DNA from 2 places in the Paenibacillus sp. FSL W8-0439 genome. Region 2 is predicted to be linked to the other one. Evidence: riboswitches for the same ligand, from Rfam matches in the RefSeq annotation. Region 2 holds a riboswitch; the other holds the start of a gene.
The links. A riboswitch is a leader RNA that binds a small molecule or an ion and turns the genes downstream of it on or off. The one in region 2 is predicted to bind S-adenosylmethionine.
Positions count from the first base shown of each region.

Region 1: another riboswitch for S-adenosylmethionine. It lies ahead of MKX36_RS20080 (methionine ABC transporter ATP-binding protein); the one in region 2 lies ahead of metA (homoserine O-acetyltransferase MetA).

Region 1 is NZ_JBBPAK010000001.1:4,652,788-4,663,254, forward strand. Features, by position in the region: gene MKX36_RS20035 (S-layer homology domain-containing protein) at 1-701, opposite strand, end outside; gene MKX36_RS20040 (HesB/IscA family protein) at 925-1,284, opposite strand; gene mqnE (aminofutalosine synthase MqnE) at 1,656-2,762, shown strand; gene MKX36_RS20050 (NAD(P)/FAD-dependent oxidoreductase) at 2,965-4,032, shown strand; gene MKX36_RS20055 (YuzB family protein) at 4,149-4,406, opposite strand; gene MKX36_RS20060 (NifU family protein) at 4,495-4,740, shown strand; gene MKX36_RS20065 (SDR family oxidoreductase) at 4,832-5,596, opposite strand; gene MKX36_RS20070 (MetQ/NlpA family ABC transporter substrate-binding protein) at 5,740-6,582, opposite strand; gene MKX36_RS20075 (methionine ABC transporter permease) at 6,657-7,325, opposite strand; gene MKX36_RS20080 (methionine ABC transporter ATP-binding protein) at 7,322-8,344, opposite strand; SAM riboswitch class I at 8,481-8,619, opposite strand; gene MKX36_RS20085 (Cthe_2314 family HEPN domain-containing protein) at 8,750-9,469, opposite strand; gene MKX36_RS20090 (UbiD family decarboxylase) at 9,525-10,467, opposite strand, start outside.
Region 2 is NZ_JBBPAK010000001.1:1,667,612-1,678,078, forward strand. Features, by position in the region: gene MKX36_RS07190 (HRDC domain-containing protein) at 1-320, shown strand, start outside; gene corA (magnesium/cobalt transporter CorA) at 441-1,376, opposite strand; SAM riboswitch class I at 1,926-2,051, shown strand; gene metA (homoserine O-acetyltransferase MetA) at 2,169-3,086, shown strand; gene MKX36_RS07205 (PLP-dependent transferase) at 3,211-4,395, shown strand; gene MKX36_RS07210 (aminotransferase class I/II-fold pyridoxal phosphate-dependent enzyme) at 4,392-5,570, shown strand; gene mqnC (cyclic dehypoxanthinyl futalosine synthase) at 5,912-7,045, shown strand; gene MKX36_RS07220 (YitT family protein) at 7,192-8,055, opposite strand; gene MKX36_RS07225 (cation:proton antiporter) at 8,134-9,366, opposite strand; gene MKX36_RS07230 (cation:proton antiporter regulatory subunit) at 9,371-9,865, opposite strand; gene MKX36_RS07235 (hypothetical protein) at 10,062-10,457, opposite strand.

The DNA of each region.
Region 1 (10,467 bases), 3.0 Mb from region 2:
CTTGGGTGAAGGTATCCATTGTCAGCGGTAAAGACGCCCATCTTGGTAAGGGTGTAGAATGCTTCTGCCTTTTGATCCTGGAAATCTCCATCATAGGAGTACTCTTCTCCCGTTTGGTCGATGTACAGTACCGGATAGTAGGCAGAGAAATTGTCTTTATAATTTGCCTTACGAACTTTGATATCGTTGTACTGCGCAGCTGAGGAAATGACTTCGGCAATCTCAGGATGAAGAGTCTGATTAGTATAGTCTGTTCGAACAGAAGCAATCATCATCATATCCCATCGGGTCAGCGGTTTGTCGGGCTTGACATAGAATTGATAGTTTGGATATTTGGCCCCTATACTTTCAGCAAACAGCCACACATAATCCCCGTTGAATATGGCTGCAAAATCTTTATTCGCCCAGTGCTTGCGCGCATCCACAAACTCTGAAGATTTACCAGCTGAATAATTGATTTCTGGAAAAAGTTTATGAAACATATGGACAAATTCCGCTTTTGTTATGGTTTTGTCTGGCTTGAATGTCCCATCCTTATAGCCGCTGACAACACCTTTGTCGACCATCGAACGAATGGATTCGGCAGCCCATTCATATTTTGTACCGTCCACATCAGGAAACGTATTTGCCGCCAGTACGGATTGACTAAAAAACAGAACCATCGCAACCATAGGGGTAATGAGCCATTTCTTTTTCAACATCTTTTTTCCACTTCCTTTAGGTAAATTTACGTAGAAAATAGTTCTCTAGACTCAAAGTTATATCGGTACAAAAGAGCATCGCTTAACAGGTTGTAACGGGCTTAACTATCCTCTTTAAACAACACAAAAACGACCTTCGCAACGAGTAAAATTCGTCACAAAGGCCGTAATCCGTAATCTAAACGTGTATCTTTAGGAATATTTCAGTCCACCACTCGAAAAATTAACAAGGCTCTTCGCTTGGTTTCCCTGCATCTGTAGCTGTACGGAAGCTTGAACCGCAGCCGCATGTAGCTACAGCATTCGGATTATGAATCGTGAAACCGCCGGACATACCAGACTCTTCAAAGTCGATTTCCAGACCGTCCAGATAGCGGATACTATCCTTTTCCACGACTACTTTCATATCCTGTACATTCATATATATATCCTGATCCGTTTCGTTGTCGTCAAAGCCCATGGCGTACGAAAATCCGGTACATCCACCTGGCGTAACACCCAGACGTAAAAACATATTCGGCGTTTCCTGCTGCTCCAGCATTTCTTTCAGGCGTTCAGCAGCGGAATCGGTGATGTTAATCATAGCTCCATCCTCCTCTTTTACTTCATGCTCCCTTTCAGTATACTCTCTTATTTGCAGGTGCTCAAGTCATGGAATGTCCTTCCGTTACAGGCTTAAACACCTCTTTTTCTACTCGTTTGTATTGAACACCAGTGGTGTGAGGTTTATAATAGGTGAAGAGTGTGTTAAAGAAACTGTCGGAAATTTGTCATTTCAAAGGCGAAATTATGAGACATCCATCATTGTAGCCTGGCATTGTAACATTTTTCACATATCGTATATCCGCGCTGCCGGATTTTACCGACGGAACGGGACATCCTGTGCGCATCAAGCGCTTGTGCCGCTAATTCGGCGGACAGCCTCGCACAGAGCAACTTGAAGGAGGAATAGGCATGTCCACATTAGTTACACCTTTTACAGACCGCAGAATGGCGGAAATTGTAGAAAAGGTACAAAACGGGATTCGTTTGAACCTCGAAGATGGTATATATTTGTATGAAACTGACGATATTCTCACACTGGGCCAGTTGGCTAACGAAGCTAATTTACGCAAGAATGGTAAAAAGGTTTATTTTATCGAAAACATGAGCCTGTACTTCACCAATGTATGCGAAGCGCGCTGCGCGTTCTGCAATTTCCGCAAGGATCAGGGGGAGGAAGGCTCTTATACGTTGTCTGGGCAGGAAATGATTGATTATGTAGAGCAACATATCCATCCAGGCGTAAGAGAATTCCATATCGTCGGCGGTCATAATAATCATGTGCCTTTCCAGTACTATGTAGATTCATTGAAGGCACTGAATGAAAAGTATCCCAACGTTACACTGAAAGCATACACTGCAGCGGAAATTGACTTTTTTACACGCATAAGCGGTTTGAGTGTTAAAGAAGTTCTTCAAGAGCTGCAAAAGGCAGGACTTCAATCTCTGACTGGTGGTGGCGCGGAAATCTTATCTGATGAATATCGGAAGAAGATGCGTGTTACCAAAGCCAATGTGGACCGCTATCTTGAAGTACATCGTACGGCCCACAATCTCGGTATGAAAACTCATACGACGATGCTGTACGGTTCAGTCGAAACTTATCAGGATCGTATTGAGCACATGCTGCAAATTCGTGAATTGCAGGATGAAACAAATGGATTTATGGTATTTATCCCACTGTCCATGCAGCCGAAAAGCAAAAACGCCAACATCATGCGCCGCAACTCTGCTTACGAGGATCTCAAAACCATTGCGATCAGCCGTTTGATGCTGGACAATATCGACCATGTTAAAGCTTACTTCATTAATATTGGTCCGCAATTGACGCAGGTCGCTCTTACCTTTGGCGCATCTGATGTCCATGGCACGATTGTGCGCGAGCAGATCAGCCATGCCGCAGGTGCGTTGACTCCTGCCGGATTGACCCGCAAAGAGCTAATCTGGCTGGTCAAAGGTGCTGGACGCATACCTGTAGAACGTGACACCTTCTATAACGAAATCGAAGTTTTCGAATAAGTGTAACATCGGATTCAGATTTCCCGCGTGCATTTTATCCCCATTACTCACACCAAGCAGCCTCAAGCTGCCCCGGAACACGTCGGTCTGTCTGCTAAAGGCAGGCCCCTTTCCGGGCTTTACAACAACAAAACTTGTGCTAGATCGACAAGACACCAGACCATTTGCCGGGGACACGGTAACGAAAGGACGGCGGATTTTGATGAAAAATTTCGTTATTCTAGGGGGCGGCTATGGCGGCCTTACCATTGCCAAAGAATTGCTGGATAAACACATTCCCGACGATATTCAAGTTATTTTAGTGGATCGGATGCCCTTTCAGGGGCTGAAAACAGAATACTATGCCCTTGCGGCAGGTACCGTATCTGATTTTGATTTGCGGGTACACTTTCCGGATGAACAACGTCTTATTCGCAAATACGGAGAGGTCACTTCGATGGATCTTGAGAATAAAATGGTCCATTTTCAAGACGGTGAGCCTTTGCCCTATGACCAGCTTGTCATCGCGCTAGGTTGTACTGACCGCTTTCATAATACACCGGGAGCTGAAGAATACAGCTGTACGATCCAATCCTTTAATCATACCCGCCAAACGTATCTGCGCTTGAATGAAATCAAGCCTTATGGACATGTCCATATTGTAGGTGGCGGTCTAAGTGGGGTCGAGATTGCTGCGGAGTTACGTGAAAGCCGCGCGGATTTGAATATTACGATTATGGATCGGGGCGAGCGGGTGCTATCAGCATTTCCGCAGCGTTTGTCTGCGTATGTACATGCCTGGTTCAAGGAGCATCATGTGAACGCACTAAATCATGTTGCGGTTTCCCGCATTGAGCCAGGGGCTATTTACAACCGTGACGAGCAAATTATGACCGATGCGGTTGTATGGACAGCCGGGATTCAGCCCGTTAAAATTGTGCAGGATTTAGCAGTTCCTAAAGACCCTCAGGGTCGCATCGTGCTAAATGAATATTATCAAATACCGGATCATCCTGAAGTGTACGTTGTCGGAGACTGTGCGAGCCTTCCTTACTCTCCAAGCGCTCAGGCGGCAGAGGTGCAAGGTGAGCAGATTGCCCACATTGTACGCGACCTGTGGAAAGGACAAACGCCTCACCCGCATCCTTTAAAGCTACGTGGTACATTAGGTGCACTTGGCAAGAAGGCCGGGTTTGGTTATGGCTTTATGGGCAGTACCTCTTTGCGTGGACGAGTGCCGCGTCTGCTGAAGAGCGGTGTGCTCTGGAAGTCCAAACGCCATTTTGGCTAATTGGATATGCAACAACAAAGAAGACCTGCTTTCAGAGCAGGTCTTCTTTGTTGTTGCATCTATGAATAATACATATTTCCTACAAGAGGAAGCTGGCTTGCCGATGACTTCTATTTTTAATCCAAATCCAGGTTGTCCCATGCTTCGGCTTCTTTAATTTTGTTTAGAATCACTTCGTACAGAAGCTCTGCTGAATCTGCGGATACAATTTCACCATTAACCATCGCATAAGGCTCAGCGTTACACTGACCGCAATTGCTTAGGCAGCCGTATTCAATCACATCATAATCCGGGTTCTGTTCTAGTTTGGACATAATCTCATCGGTACCAAAATGCATATTACTGGTGCAAAATTCAATAATAGGTCTTAACATTTTTTTCACCTGCTTTGGATGACGGGCATTTTAATTTGGCCCGCTTTGTAATATAATAAATAAGGTATAGGAAAGGAGTTGAATTCTAATGAGCGAAGCACAAAGCGTTCAAATGTATGATGAAGTAGCAGACGTACTGGATAAGCTCCGTCCGTTCCTGCAACGCGATGGCGGTGACGTTGAGCTGGTTGACGTTGAAGATGGTATCGTTAAGCTGAAGCTGGTAGGCGCTTGCGGCAGTTGCCCAAGTTCTACAATTACGCTGAAGGCAGGGATTGAACGCGCTCTTCTCGAAGAAGTCGAAGGCGTCCAAGAAGTGGTACAAGTATTCTAATGCTTGATGCATAATGATCAGAGAGTCTTGACTTCGGTAACGAAGCTCAAGACTCTTTTTTGTGTTACAACGTCTAAAGGATCTCTCGATCTTATATGGTTGGCCGAATGGGGTCCAACCCTCCGGACACATCCATAATATTACCCGTTATAAAATCCGAATGCTCCTCACACAAATAGGCGATCACTCGCGCAATGTCCTCTCCGCTTCCTGGACGCCCACGCGGTGTCTCTGTATCCTGCATGCCGATGACATCGGCAATCGACTTTTCCTTGTTCGCTCCTCGGATATCCCCGGGACAGATCATATTGACCGTGATGCCATGGGGAGCTTCCTCTACAGCCAGTGACTTCGTAAAAGACACCAGCCCCACCTTAGCAGCTGCGTAGACGGCGCGATGCGGCCAAGCCCTTGCTTCTCCAGCATGACCAAAGCCAAAATGAATAATACGTCCCCATTGCTGGCTACGCATGTGCGGCAATACCAAATGATCCAGCAACATGGTACCGACCAGATTCCCCTGTATCATGGCATGAATCTCAGCCACACTGTAATCCGCAAACAGACGGCGTTCCCGGATGAACGGTCCAGCATTATTCACCATAATATCGACTCCGCCCAGCCGATCCTGCACTTCACCGATCAGCCTGGTGATATCTTCCTGAACCGAGATATCTGCTTGTAAAGACAGGCAGCGTACTCCCTTAGACTCAATTACCCGCTTAAGTGCTTCGGCTTCAGCCTGGCTATGGACATAATTCAGGGCAATGTCACAACCTTCATCAGCCAGACGCAGAGCGGTCATTTTACCTAAACCTTTGGCACTACCCGTTATGAGTGCGACTTTGTCTCTCAACAGTTTTCCTCCTCTTCACAGAGAACGGTCACCCCCAAGTATAAAATATTTAAGCAATCCCTACAACTCCAACCAAAAAGAAACCCCAGTCCTCTTGTTCAAGAGAAGCTGGGGTTTACGTTCAGCGCATTCTTAGTTTCTGCTTAAAATGCAGGGATAATTGCGCCTTGATATTTGTCTTCAATGAATTTTTTAGTTTCTGGAGATTGCAAAGCTTTAAGCAGTTTTTGGATCGCTTCGGAATCTTTATTATCAGGACGTGCTACCAGCACGTTAGCATATGGTGAATCTTTGTCTTCCAGTGCCAATGCATCCTTGGTCGGATTCAGCTTGGCTTCCAAAGCGTAGTTCGTGTTGATCAACGCAATATCCACTTCAGGCAACTGACGTGGCAGCATAGCTGCTTCCAGCTCCTTGAACTTCAGGTTTTTCTTATTTTCAGTAATATCTTTTACAGTAGCTTCAATGTTGCTAGCATCTTTCAGCTTGATCAGACCTTGTTTCTCCAACAGCAGCAATGCACGACCTCCATTGGTTGCATCGTTCGGAATGGCTACTGTTGCACCATCTGGAAGTTCATCAAGCTTTTTATATTTTTGGGAGTAGATACCGAATGGCTCCAGATGAACCGCGCCAACAGAAACCAGATCCATTTTACGCTCTTTGTTCATCACATTCAGGTAAGGTACATGTTGATAAAAGTTAGCATCCAGTTGCTTGTCAAACAATTGCACGTTCGGCTGTACATAGTCGTTAAACTGAACGACTTGAAGACGAACCCCTTCTTTTTCCAACTGAGGCTTGATTGCTTCCAAAATTTCCGCATGAGGCACAGGAGAAGCTCCAACTTTCAGTTCGACTTCACGGGGTGACCCGCCTGTATTTTCGGCCGCATTGTTTGTATCCGATGTTGTGCTCTTTGTACCGCAAGCAGCCAGTACCGCAATTAATGTCAAGCTCAATACAGCCAATACCCATTTCTTCATGTTGTTACCCCTCCAATAATTTGTAATATTCAGGATCAGACGTCCTGATCAATAAGGATATCTATATGTTTTCCCTATTTTCGAGTATAATGCCGCACGAGACGGTCTCCCGCCATTTGCAGCAATTGAACCAATACGACCATCAGCACGACCGCAACGATCATTACAGCCGTTTCGTAACGATAATAGCCGTAGTTGATAGCCAGTGTACCCAGTCCACCGCCCCCGATCATCCCGGACATTGCCGTGTAGGATACGAGTGTAACGACGGTAATGGTTAATGCGGCGAGCAGGCCCGGCAGTGCCTCACGTAACAGCACACGCCGGATAATTTGTCCTGTCGAAGCCCCCATCGCTTGTGCAGCTTCAATGACACCCTTGTCCACTTCACGCAGTGACGTTTCGACAAGACGTGCGAAGAAAGGAGCAGCCCCGATAACCAATGGCGGAATGGTTCCCAGCACCCCGGTCGAGGTACCTACCAACGATCGTGTAAAAGGAATAAGTGCGACGATCAAGATGATAAATGGTACGGAACGCAAAATGTTAACGACGAAAGATAATACAACGTATATCACCTTCATCAGAGTCAACGAGGAACGGCTTGCCAGAAACAACAATATACCGAGCGGCAAACCAATAACGAGGGTGAACAATGCAGATGCCCCGAGCATCTGAAGGGTTTCCAGAGTAGAATTCCCTAGCTCTTCCCAACTCACTTGCGAAAAATCAAGTTCGCTCATTGTCCGATCACCTCCACATCGAGTCCTTGCCCTGACACTTCGCGCAGCGTATGTTCTATATCTGAATGGTTTCCTTCAAAACGAACGATCAGCTGTCCATACGGTACGTTTTTAATCGTAGAGATGGTGCCCTGTAAGATTGCAAAATCAACACCTGTACTTCGAGTCGTACGCGATAGAATTGCATCATAAGTTTTACTGCCCAAGAAGGAGATACGTACCACCTGTGCCGATTCGCCGCTACCTGCTGCTGCAATCGCTGCTTGTAATTCCTCAGGATGTTCTGCCTCCCGCTGGATAAAATCCTTAGTCACCTGATGCTGTGGCTTCAAAAACGCTTCCGCCACCGGACCTTGCTCCACGATATCGCCCTCATGAATGACGCCAACTCGATCACATATACTTTGAATGACATGCATCTCATGAGTAATCAATACGATAGTCAAATTAAAGCGCTGGTTAATATCCAACAGCAATTTCAGGATAGACCCTGTCGTCTGCGGATCAAGCGCAGACGTCGCTTCGTCACACAGCAGCACATGCGGATCACTAGCCAGTGCCCGTGCAATCCCTACCCGCTGCTTCTGTCCACCTGAGAGCTGTGACGGATATTTTCCACTGTGTTCTTTCAGACCCACCAATTCCAGCAGCTCGCGAACTTTCTTGTCTAGCTCCTGCTTTGGGGTATTTACCAGCCGCAATGGAAATGCAATGTTGTCATACACTGTCGCCGAAGACAACAAATTAAAATGTTGAAAAATCATTCCGATTTTGCGACGTTGCTTCTGTAACTGGGCTTGACTCACAGTCACAAGGTTAACCCCATCTACCCATACTTCGCCTGAAGTAGGGCGTTCCAATAAATTAATACAGCGGATCAACGTACTTTTGCCCGCCCCGGAATGACCAATCACCCCGAATATTTCTCCACGCTTTATAGAAAGGTTCAACCCGGACAACGCATTAACGCGTCGGTTACCTTTACCATAATGCTTGGTTAATTGCTTAAGCTCTATCAACGTGCTGCGACCTCCTTCACTTCTTTCTTACCCTGTTAACCAGTTGTCATCTCTCGGGATTGTATAAAATCACTATTTATTTATACAAAAAAGAGCCCCTTTCACAGAATGAAAAGGGCCCCACCTTGCGAACCTTTTCTCATCTGCCAAAATCGCTATAACTCTAGCGGTTTTGTAGGAATTAGCACCATATGTTCCCTCCCGGTGCATTACACCGGGAAAGAACGGGTTGCCGGGCTTCATCGGGCCAGTCCCTCCACCTCTCTGGATAAGAAAAATATGTTAAACTCCAGCTTTAGCTGTCCGTTAAGTTTATATAAAAAAAATAATTCAAGCATTTTTCTGAAACTAGGTTTCAGTATAGATAGTTTACATTGCTTTGTCAAAGGATATTTTCTGTCATAATTATGGGCGCACTGCCCGGTTCTCCCATTGTTTCGCAGTATAAGAAAATGCGTTTGATAGCGACTGGCATACCATTTCCAAGCCCTGCTGCAAATCTTCCAGATGGTGATCAAGGTCCTCCAGTTGGATTTTGCCATATAAAGCACGGTGACGTTGCCAGAGATCATCCTGCATTTCCGTGTTCATATAGTGTATTTCCGTATTTCGACGCTTACGCAGGCGATTGATGGCATCGTTGTATGTGTCCTTGATATCATTTAAATTATCAGTCAATACAGAATGCATTTTGAGATACTTGAGCTGTCTCAACACGGTAAAATACGAATAATGCGCCTTATACTGCCCTGTTTTTAAATCATACAAATCATTCATCCAATTACCAAGCTTATCCAAAATAGAGAATACCCGCACAAACCCATCCTTATAAAAGAAAACATACAAAGCATAATCGGATTTTTCCTCCTTGCTCATATCTTCAGCGTATCCGGCTTTCACTTTCATACGGAAAAAGGCGGCAGCATGATGGCTCTGCTCCAGTTCATCCAAAGACGACATCAGACCACGTGTTAAAATATCCGCCTTCCGAAAGTCATGGGTAGGATCACCACTGGCCTGGATTTGCCGTTCCAGCAAATGTAACATGTCTGACATGCTATTCATGGCATCCAGCAGGACGCCATGATTTTCACGTGGGGGCTCGCCCAACAGCTTGCGTATCATGCTTCACGCCTCCTTCATATCTGTAAAATCCGGCTGTTAGATGCTTGAATTGGCGTCAAGCGAAATAACTCGTCCACCGTTGATCTACAAGCTTAACTATATCCTCACGCGGTAGCACCTCATCAGGGTAGCCTGGCTTCATACGTGCATCCACTACAATCGGCAGCTTATAGTTCAGGTGATGCAAACGTACTTCGCTGTCGGCGTACATATCTGTAGCGGGGTTAAAGCGTGTGAATACCGTCCACAGGAACGAGGCTTGGGAGCGAACAACTTCTTTGGCATCGTCCACGATAAAGACAAGCGGCCACTCTTGCTCACCCGCAGCTAATCGCTCCAATACACGCGCAGCGAGTTCAGGCTCCTGCTCAAAGGACGAGCCGGATATAACGAGGCAACCTCCGCAATAGGGTTCGATTTCACGAATTCCCGGCAGATCGCCGCCTTCATAAACGCGAGGCAATTCACGCACAGGTTCGCCTACCCCCATCAGAATCGCCTTGCTGCCGTGATTCAGCTTGCGGCCCGTGTAATCGAGTGTATCGTGAGACGTATGGTTAAAAATAAACAAATCTCTGGCTGGATTAAATCGCTCCAAAATGGTTTCTAGCAACAGGTTAAAGTCGGATAAATCGATCACCCGATCCGTCAGCATCAGGAATTTGGTCAACGACAATTGACCTTGACCCAGAATGGTAAAGCCGGATACCAGCGCTTCACGGGAGTAGCTTTCACGTACGACTGCCGCTGCCAGCGCGTGTACACCTGTTTCTGCATATGCCCATAACGACTTGACGGAAGGCATCACAAGCGGATAGGCGGGCGACAACAGACGTTGCAAAAATTCGCCGAGATAGTAGTCTTCCTGCCGTGGCTTACCTACAATGGTTGCCGGATAAATGGCATCTTTGCGGTGATGCATATGTTTGACATGAAACACAGGGAAATCATGTTGTAATGAGTAATAGCCAAAATGATCGCCAAACGGCCCTTCCGGG
Region 2 (10,467 bases):
GTCTTTCACTGGAGCATATCGGAATGAAGACAGGCTTGCACCGTCGAGAAATGATTGAAGCTGTGGAGCATTTGGATAGGGATGGAATGGATATGGAGAACCTGATCCGCAAGGAATTGGCACATGTATCAGAGGAGGAGCAGGCAGCCATCTGGTCTGCTTATGCAGAGTTGGGAGATACGCTGCTCAAGCCCATTATGCTAAAAGTGTATGGAGAAGAAAAAGCGACGGAAGCAGGGCTGGATCAAATTTATGAGCGACTGCGACTGATTCGTATACGGTTCCGCCATCAGGAGATACCTGACCGACATGTTGGATAATATAGAGACGATTGAAAGTGTCCTAAAGTACAAATAAGGTGCAGCATAAAAAAAGCAGCAGCGAGTTCCTCATAGGACTCGGCTGCTGCTTTTGATGACCAAGCTTGAAAACCAAATAATTCAAACCCAATCCTTCTTGCGGAAAATACAGAACATACTGACACCTAGTGCCACCATAATCCCAATGACGACAAAATAACCATAACGTGTATGAAGCTCAGGCATATTATCAAAGTTCATCCCATATATTCCGGTAATGACCGTCAACGGCATAAATACGGTTGTAATGGCGGTAAACACACGCATGATTTCATTAGCACGGTTGGCGATACTTGACTGATAAGCTTCTCTAAGGTTCCCCATCAAGTCGCGATAAGTTTCGAAAGTCTCCGAAATTTTCACAGCATTTTCATAAATGTCGCTAAAATATTTTTGTAGTTGATCGTCGATAAGCCGCAAATCCCGTTTGTTCAGGGTATTGATGACTTCCTTTTGCGGGCCGAGCACTTTTTTTAGCCATAGAATCTCACTGCGCAATCCGATGATTTCGTTCAAGTGCGACTTTTTCGTATGCATTAGAATGTCTTCTTCCAGCTTTTCAATACGAACTTCAATCCGGTCACCAACCAGAAAATAGTTATCAACGATCAAATCGACCAACAGATACATAAAACGGTCAGGCTGGCTAACTTCCTGCTCCCACAGCATAGGCTTGAGAGTACGAAGCTCATTGATTTTCTGCTTGGTCACCGTAATGATAAAATGGCGGCCGAGAAAAATGTTCAAAGCACGCAAAAATATTTCTTCATCATCAAAACGAATACTATTTACAACGATAAAATAATGGCTTTCATAAATTTCAATCTTTGGACGCTGTTCTTCTTCACTCAAACAGTCTTCTACTGCAAGATCATGCATAGAAAATAAGGGCTGAAGCACTGTCAGATCCTCGACATCGGCATCAATCCAATAAAAGCCTTCTGCCGGTGCAGTGAGCGCCATTTCAATTTCTTCGACAGGGGTAAAAACCCCGTTGTTAACCAAACGGATTTTCATATATGTCACTCCTTATGCTCCGTCGTAACGGAAATACGTTTACCTTAAGCATAAGGAATGGACTCAGTTAGCCAGTTAGCCGGTGCGGGTAAGCGTGCATACCATCAAAAGCAGAAGGCTTTTGGAGCATGCGGAGCCTGGCGTCCCGTCTTTCGGCAAGCTGAAGTCATTCCTATGCTGTTGTTCAGGGATCGCCGCCTATTCGGACTCGGGTCGCCTTCCATTCCGGATTCACCTCACAAATGTTCTTTTTTAGGTTGCCACAGTATCGAAGAAAACACTCTAATCTACACTGTTGCACCGTATTTTTGCCTATTAGCACTTGTATAGTATAACGCTCGGCCTACGGCCTTTCAAGGGCAAAATCATGGGCTAAATCAACAGCAGTCATATGAGCTTCTGCGAAAGGGGGCATATGATTTAACCTATGGAAAAGGTAGACAAAATGTGAATGCAGGGCACAAATTTACAAGTCCATCTTGACGAAGCCCAGCCGATGCATTAAAGTGAACAACAAGAACTTTGTGAACCCAAAATGAATATAGCGAAATCTTATCAAGAGCAGGTGGAGGGACTAGCCCGATGATACCCGGCAACCGGCGATTTTATCGCACGGTGCTAATTCTTGCAGGACTCGCGCTTTGTACAAAGAAGCGTAGCCCTGACAGATGAGAGAGGCGCATATGGATACAAATATGACCTTTCTCTAACCGAGAAAGGTCTTTTTATTATATGCCCGGCATCTCTACCAGACGATTTTCGCACAACTTACCGATCAAGGAGTGAGTTTACATGCCGATTAAAATTCCAGATACACTGCCTGCTAAGGAAGTACTGGAGGGCGAAAATATTTTCGTAATGGACGAAAGCCTGGCTTATCATCAGGATATTCGTCCGTTGCGCATCGCCATTTTGAATTTGATGCCTACGAAGGAAACAACGGAAACCCAACTGTTGCGTCTGGTCGGCAATACGCCGTTACAAGTGGATGTCACGTTGGTGCATATGAAGTCACATGTATCTAAAAATACATCGCAAGAATATTTGAACATGTTTTATAAAACGTTTGATGAGATCAAGAACAGTCGTTTTGACGGCATGATTATTACAGGAGCCCCCGTAGAACAACTTGAGTTTGAGGATGTGACCTACTGGGAGGAGATCCGGCAAATCTTTGAGTGGACGAAAACAAATGTTACTTCGACCATGCATATCTGTTGGGCCTCACAGGCAGGCTTATACCATCATTTCAATGTTCCGAAATACGGGCTCGATACCAAATGCTTTGGGGTATTCCCACACACCGTTATTAAACCTAAAGTGAAACTGCTACGCGGCTTTGATGAACTGTTTTATGCTCCCCACTCTCGGCATACCGAGGTTCGGCGGGAAGATATTGACCATATTGCCGAATTAGAAGTTTTATCCGAATCCGAGGAAGCTGGAGTGTACCTGGTAGCCACGCTTGATGGTAAACAAATTTTTGTAACAGGGCATTCTGAATATGACCCACTTTCGCTGAAATGGGAATACGATCGCGATATAGCCAAAGGACTGGATATTGACGTCCCCAAAAATTATTATCCTAATGATGATCCTGGACGCATACCGCCCTCGATCTGGCGGGCTCATGCCAATTTATTATTTTCAAATTGGCTTAACTATTATGTATACCAAGAAACACCTTATGATATCGGACCTCAGATTTAAAAATGGGCTTGTAGTTTACCCTTATACAGTACCACCTTGCAGTAGCGCAGCAGTATAGTCTTGGACATCCATTTTTGCAGCATATGTTATAGCACCTACTATGGAAGTGAACAGGAGGATTCATATGAGTGTTAAGCAGTGGAGAATCGAAAGCAGATTGGCACAAATCGGTTCAGTAGAGGAGCCAGTAACCGGGGCTGTTAATTACCCGATTTACCAATCTACGGCGTTCCGCCATCCCCGTCTGGGTCAAAGCACAGGGTTTGATTACATTCGGACGATTAATCCCACGCGAAAGGTACTGGAAGAGGCTGCTGCTGCACTTGAATCTGGTGATGCAGGCTTTGCTTGCAGCTCAGGTATGGCAGCGCTGCAAACGGTATTTGCTTTGTTTGGACAGGGAGACCACCTCATTGTATCGCTGGATCTTTATGGCGGGACCTATCGTTTGCTAGAGCGTATTTTATCCAAATTTGGTGTGACCGCAACTTATGTGGATACAAACGATCTCGAAGCACTCCAACAGTCATGTCGACCGAATACCAAAGCCGTATTCATAGAAACGCCTACCAATCCGTTAATGATGATTACTGATATTCAAGCGGTGGCTACATGGGCATCACAACATGAGTTGCTTACTATTGTAGATAATACGCTGCTAACACCATATTTCCAGCGGCCATTGGAACTTGGTGCGGATATTGTGGTACATAGCGCAACCAAATATTTGGGCGGACACAACGATGTGCTGGCAGGGTTGATTGTAAGCAAAGGAAAAGAGCTGTCAGCTGAAATTTCCTTCCTGCACAATTCCATAGGGGCCGTGCTTTCCCCAAGCGACTGCTATCAGTTGATGAAGGGGATGAAGACGTTAGCGCTACGTATGGATCGACATGAGCATAATGCTACGGTGTTGTCTAATTATTTACTGACGCATCCAGCAGTGGCGGAAGTATTTTACCCGGCGCTTGAGGGCCATCCAGGTCGTGAGATACAAAATAAACAATCCAGCGGAAACACGGGTATTTTCTCTTTCAAAGTAAAGGATGCTCGCTATGTGGAGCCTTTGCTTCGTCATATTAAGCTTATTGCGTTTGCCGAAAGTCTAGGCGGTGTGGAATCGCTAATGACCTATCCTGCTGTGCAGACACATGCGGACATACCGGCAGAAATTCGGGATGCAGTCGGGGTAGATGACAGGTTGCTTCGTTTCTCCGTAGGTATCGAGCATACAGATGACCTGATTGAAGATTTGCGTTCGGCACTGGAAGCGGCACGTCAAGAAGTAGAAGGAGGGGAGCAGCAATGATAGAGGATGCGAGGAAGATCGGAGAGGATCTGGACAAAGGGCGGAAATTCGCAACCAAGCTGCTGCATTTTGGCTCTGAAATTGATAGTGTTACAGGGGCATCAAGTGTCCCGATCTATCAAGCTTCGACCTTTCACCATCATGATATTTTTAATCCTCCACAGCATGATTATAGCCGATCAGGTAATCCGACACGACAAGCATTGGAAGATTATATCGCCTTATTAGAAGGTGGAGCTTGTGGTTTTGCCTTTGCATCAGGTATGGCTGCTATCTCCACTACATTTATGCTCTTATCCGCTGGTGATCATGTCATTGTTTCGGAGGACGTATATGGAGGAACATATCGACTGCTGACCTCCATCTTGAAACGGATGAATATTGAAACGACCTTCGTTGATATGACGGATCTCAACCTTGTGAAAGAGGCGTTGCAGGAAAATACAAGGGCTGTGTATATGGAAACCCCATCTAATCCGACCCTCAAAATTACCAATGTAGCTGGAATAACCTCTTGGGCAAGGGAAAATGGGCTTCTGACGTTATTGGATAATACTTTTATGACACCTTATTATCAACGTCCGATTGAGCAGGGAGTCGATATTGTATTGCACAGTGCGACCAAGTTTTTGGGTGGACACAGCGACGTACTGGCAGGGCTTGCGGTAGCTCGTACCGAGTCGTTGGGGAGACAAATCAAGCAGCTTCAGAATGGATTAGGTACTGTGCTGGCACCGCAAGAGTCTTGGCTGCTCATGCGTGGTATGAAGACACTGGAGGCGCGTATGGCTCACAGCGAAAAAAGTGCAGCTAAGCTTGCCAATTGGCTAAACGAGCGCAATGACATTGAAGCGGTATACTATCCGGGCCTGGAAAATCATCCAGGGCGTGTGATTCATGAGAGTCAATCGAGCGGTTATGGTGCAGTGATATCGTTTGATGTGGGTTCGGGTGAACGTGCCAAAGAGGTCCTCAGTCGCGTACGGATTCCCATTGTGGCGGTGAGTCTGGGAGCTGTGGAAAGTATTTTGTCGTACCCAGCAATGATGTCACATGCGGCTATGCCGCAAAGTGTACGGTTGGAGCGCGGGATTACAGACGGACTACTTCGTTTCTCCGTAGGTCTGGAGGACATTGATGACCTGATCCGTGATCTGGATGAGGCGCTGAGCTAGAACGTTAGCACGTCCATAGCATCTCAACGTTATACGAAGGAAGCAAATAGGTACAGCCCTAAGCAGCAGGTTTCCGGTATTCAGGAGACTTGCTGTTTTCTACATGAATGACATGATAGACAGTGTGAAAAAAGGCACTTTTCAGTCTAAGTATGGTTCCTTACCAAAAGATATGTTAGTATTATCATTAGGTTTTACTATGCTAAATAGCACAGACAACATACAAGGCTAGTCATGAACATACATTACGGCAGGGTTCGAACGCAGGTTTGTGAAAGCATTCTCGTTCATAAGTCCTGTCTTTCATTTCGTCGCCCTGTGACAGCGAAGGAGGATACACCATGAGTGTAATCGACCATATTTTAGATAAAGCCCTACGCGGCGAACGCCTGAATTTAGAGGATACCGTTGCTTTGTTCGAATCAGACGAGGTTGAAAAAATAGGTCATGCGGCGAATAAAGTCATGAATCGCATGCATCCCGATCCCATAAAAACCTTCGTCATCGGACGAAATATTAACTATACGAACGTGTGTGACGTATACTGCCGCTTTTGCGCATTTTACCGCAGACCGGGTTCCGATGAAGGTTATGTTTTGCCGGATGAGGTGATTTTCCAAAAAATTAAGGAAACGCAGGATGTAGGTGGCACCGAAATCCTAATGCAAGGCGGTGTAAATCCAAACCTGCCGTTCAGCTATTATACCGATTTGCTGAAAGCTATTAAGGAACGTTTTCCAGATATTACAATGCACTCCTTCTCACCAGCTGAAATTCACAAAATGAAGGAAAAATCCGGCCTATCCATGGAGGAAACGATCCGAGCCATTCATGAAGCTGGATTGGATTCGCTGCCGGGTGGAGGCGGAGAAATTTTGGATGACCGTACACGCCGCAAAATTAGCCGTCTCAAAGGCTCCTGGCGTGATTGGATGGATGTCATGCAAACAGCTCACAAGGTTGGGATGAACACAACGGCTACCATGGTAATCGGATTTGGCGAGCTGATGGAGGAGCGTGCGCTGCATTTGCTGCGTGTCCGTGATGCTCAGGACGAATGCATTGAAAACAAATATAATTCTGAAGGATTTCTGGCCTTTATTCCTTGGACCTTCCAACCAGACAACACGAATTTGAAGAAAGAACGCCAGACGCCAGAGGAATATTTGAAGACTGTAGCGATCAGTCGTCTTGTTTTGGATAACATCAAGCATATCCAGTCTTCATGGGTAACGATGGGACCGGAAATCGGTAAAAAATCACTGTACTACGGTTGTGATGATTTTGGCAGCACCATGATTGAGGAAAATGTAGTTTCCGCTGCAGGCGCAACGTATAAGGTTAACATCGAATCCATTTTACAGTTGATCCGTGAGACGGGTCACATTCCGGCACAGCGCAATACCCGTTATGATATTATTCGTACCTTTGACAGTGCCAGCAGTATTGAGCATGACTTTATTATGCAAAATTAATATCAGCTAATATCGTACATTACAAAACGCTTATCTTTCACTATCCTATGTACAAGGATAGTGAAGATAAGCGTTTTTGTGCGGAAGAGTGAATACTACAATATCTTTAATCTTTTTTCTATTATGGTTAATATATTTGGGCTTTGCTACGTTTCCCATCGCTTCATATACATGATCTCAGCCTGTGGATCTGCCATTTGGATGGCCGCCTTAAAGCGCTGCAAATCCAAAAGATGAACACTGTAAATGATGACCATTTGTTCTTTTTTATCTGATTCGCTTTTAATCTTGCCCTTTACCTGGGCGGCTGAACCTTCAATAGGTGTGCTGTGTAAACGCAACCTGCGATATATGGCATCTTCGACAGTTGGCTGTTTTTTGCTGACAACACAGACCATGCGTCTTAGACCAGTAAACATCAGCCGAGTCGTTTCATAGGCAGTGAGACAGGATAAGGCGGAATAGAGGGCTGGCTCCCAGCCTAACACAAAACCAGCCGTAATGAGCAGCAGGCCATTACACAACATTACGATCTGTATTAACGGAATTTTCCGATGAATTAGCAACAAAGTGGATGGACGGCCATCGTCAGATTCGCTGAGTCCTAATGAATCAAGCAACCCCCCGTGACGAGCTGTCAGCGCTGCGCCAAGCCCAATACAGATTCCGCCTCCCAAAGCGCATACGACCGGATGGCCACTCACTGCCGGAAAAGGCGAGAGAATGATGGCTGAGCCTGAAAAGGCAAACAAGCCGGGGAGTGCGCGAAGCAGCATGGGCTTGTGAGTAGACAAAGAATACAGCAGCATTAGTGGCAAGTTCAAAACGAATAGCAGTAACCCAAAATGCTCCTGTGTATAAAGCGACATGAGTCTGGAGATTCCCGTAACGCCTCCAGCGATCATATCATGCGGATGTAAAAACAATTCCAGACCGACGGATGCCGTAATTCCGCCAATTACCGTATAAAAGACAGGGAACCTGCTCGCATCTCCTGAAGCGGGCTTCACAAGCCGCCTCATAAAGTTTCGGCATGTTTTACAGCGTGCGGCATAGCCTTCCCTCCTATGGATTGTCGTATCCAGCTTTTACAGTTGCGCCGATTTGCTTTCTTCCTTTCGTAAGCGAGGGTCCTTAAATTTGAATATTTTGTTTAGCATATTAAAGATAGGCTTTGACTGCTTTGTCAGAAGCGGTCCAAGAATGGCCAGTATGAGTACATAGATGGCTGCAAAAGGTTGAACAATATCAAGCAAACCGCCTTCTTTACCCAAGTTGGCCATGATGATCGAAAATTCGCCTCGCGCCACAATAGTCAAACCGATATTTGCGGATGCTTTGGGAGATAGGGACGCTGTACGCCCGGCCAGCATTCCTGCCCAAATGTTACCAAATAGTGTGAGGAGGACTGCTGCCAGCGCAAGCCATATGGCGTTACCTCCTAGGGATAGCGGATCAATGGACAGTCCGAAACTGAAGAAGAATAGGGCACCAAAGAAATCGCGGAAAGGAACAATTAAATACTCAATCCGTTTGGCGTGTTCCGTTTCGGCCAGTACCAGACCGACCAGCAGGGCTCCAATAGCTTCTGCTACATGGATCGTTTCCGAAAAACCAGCCACCAGAAACAGTGAGCCAAAAACAACGAGTCCGAATACCTCATTGGAGCGGATACGAAGAATCCGATTTAGCAGAGGGACGGCCTTTCGACCGATAATAATAACTGCAAGCATAAAGCCAAGTGCGATGAGTGCCGATAGCAGTACACCCCCGAGCGAGGAAGAGTCGCTAAGAACCAATCCGGAGAGGATGGAGATGTAGACGGCGAGGAAAACATCCTCAAACATAATAATACCTAAAATCATTTCTGTTTCAGCATTAGCGGTACGCTTGAGATCGACTAGCACCTTGGCTGCAATCGCACTGGATGATATTGTCGTAATTCCGGCAATAACTAGTGTCTCGGCTACAGGAAAGCCGCTCAGGAAGCCGAGAGCCAGCCCCAGTGTAAAATTGATGCCAATATAAATGGTACCGCCCACAGCAATGGAACGACCTGATTTAATCAACCGACCTACTGAGAACTCCAGCCCTAGGTAGAAGAGAAGAAACAGCACTCCGATTCTCCCCATAAAATCAATAAACGGGGCGCTTTCGATAAACCGAAAATCAAAATGCCATAGCTCCATCGCATGAGGTCCAACTGCCATTCCGATCAGAATATAAAAAGGGATGACCGAGAAGCGCAGTTTGGAGGATATCAGCCCCGCTGCAGCGATTAGAGCAATAGCCAATCCAACCTCAAATACCAGATGATCCATCCAATCACCCGCTTCCGTTCATAAGGATTTGTTTAAAGCGTTTCTGCTGGTCACGTTCTCCAACAACAACTACAGTGGCATCATCGCTAATAATCACTTCAGGGCCAGGATTCACATATTTTTTTCCCTTTTTCTCCACAATGGCAATAACCGTGGCACCCGAATTTTGCCTTACATCGAGCTCCCCAATAGATTTGCCTACACTTGCATAGTGGGATTCCACTCTGTACCATTCGATAATAAAATCGTCAAATGTCATCTCTACACTTTCGAGCTGCTTGGGCTTATAAGTCATACCACCGATGATGGAGGCTACTAATCGTGCTTCCTGATCATTCAGGGTCGTCATAGAAATGCTTTGTTCCAGATCCTCGTAATCAAAGTGATATAGCTCACGTCTGCCATCATCATGAATAATAATGACAATTCGGTCGCCACTCTCCGCATCAATTCGATACTTAATTCCGATTCCTGGCAAAATAGACTCTCGAATATCCATTTATAATGCCTCCTGTATAATACGTTTATTTAAGTGAATGATATGGGAAATAAATCACATACTTTGGAAGTGATATGAAAAAATAGATTGCATTAAATTTTAGATAAAAATGGAAAATTAAATTTTACGCAGTAGATGAATAGGAAAAGTTAGCAAAGAGACATGCAAATATGGTGATATGCATGCTAAAAGGAGGTTAAGCCACATAACTAGAGGTAAATTTGATGGGGAACAAGAACAATTGCTTCTTTAGCTTACAGATGACAGGTATAAAAGGCAGACGTAGCTTAGGGATGCTCATTAGCAGCACAAGCGCTATCAGAATGACAAAGGGAAGTGATTTAGCCGCAGCGATCACCAGATGCAGTAATGGGGAGGATTTGCGCACCGCTGGTTTGGAATGATGTTCCAGACCGTGAGAATCCGTTTCTAACGAAGTAACATCAGCATGAAGCATAAGTGAAGATCCCGAAGTAAACTGAAGGGATTGAGTGGTATCTTCCGCGTGAAACGTCACAGGAAGGGACAAAATCTGAACGAGGCTCAATATGACGATCATGAATGTGCGCAGCATGTTCAGCATCGTTGACATCTTATCTCCT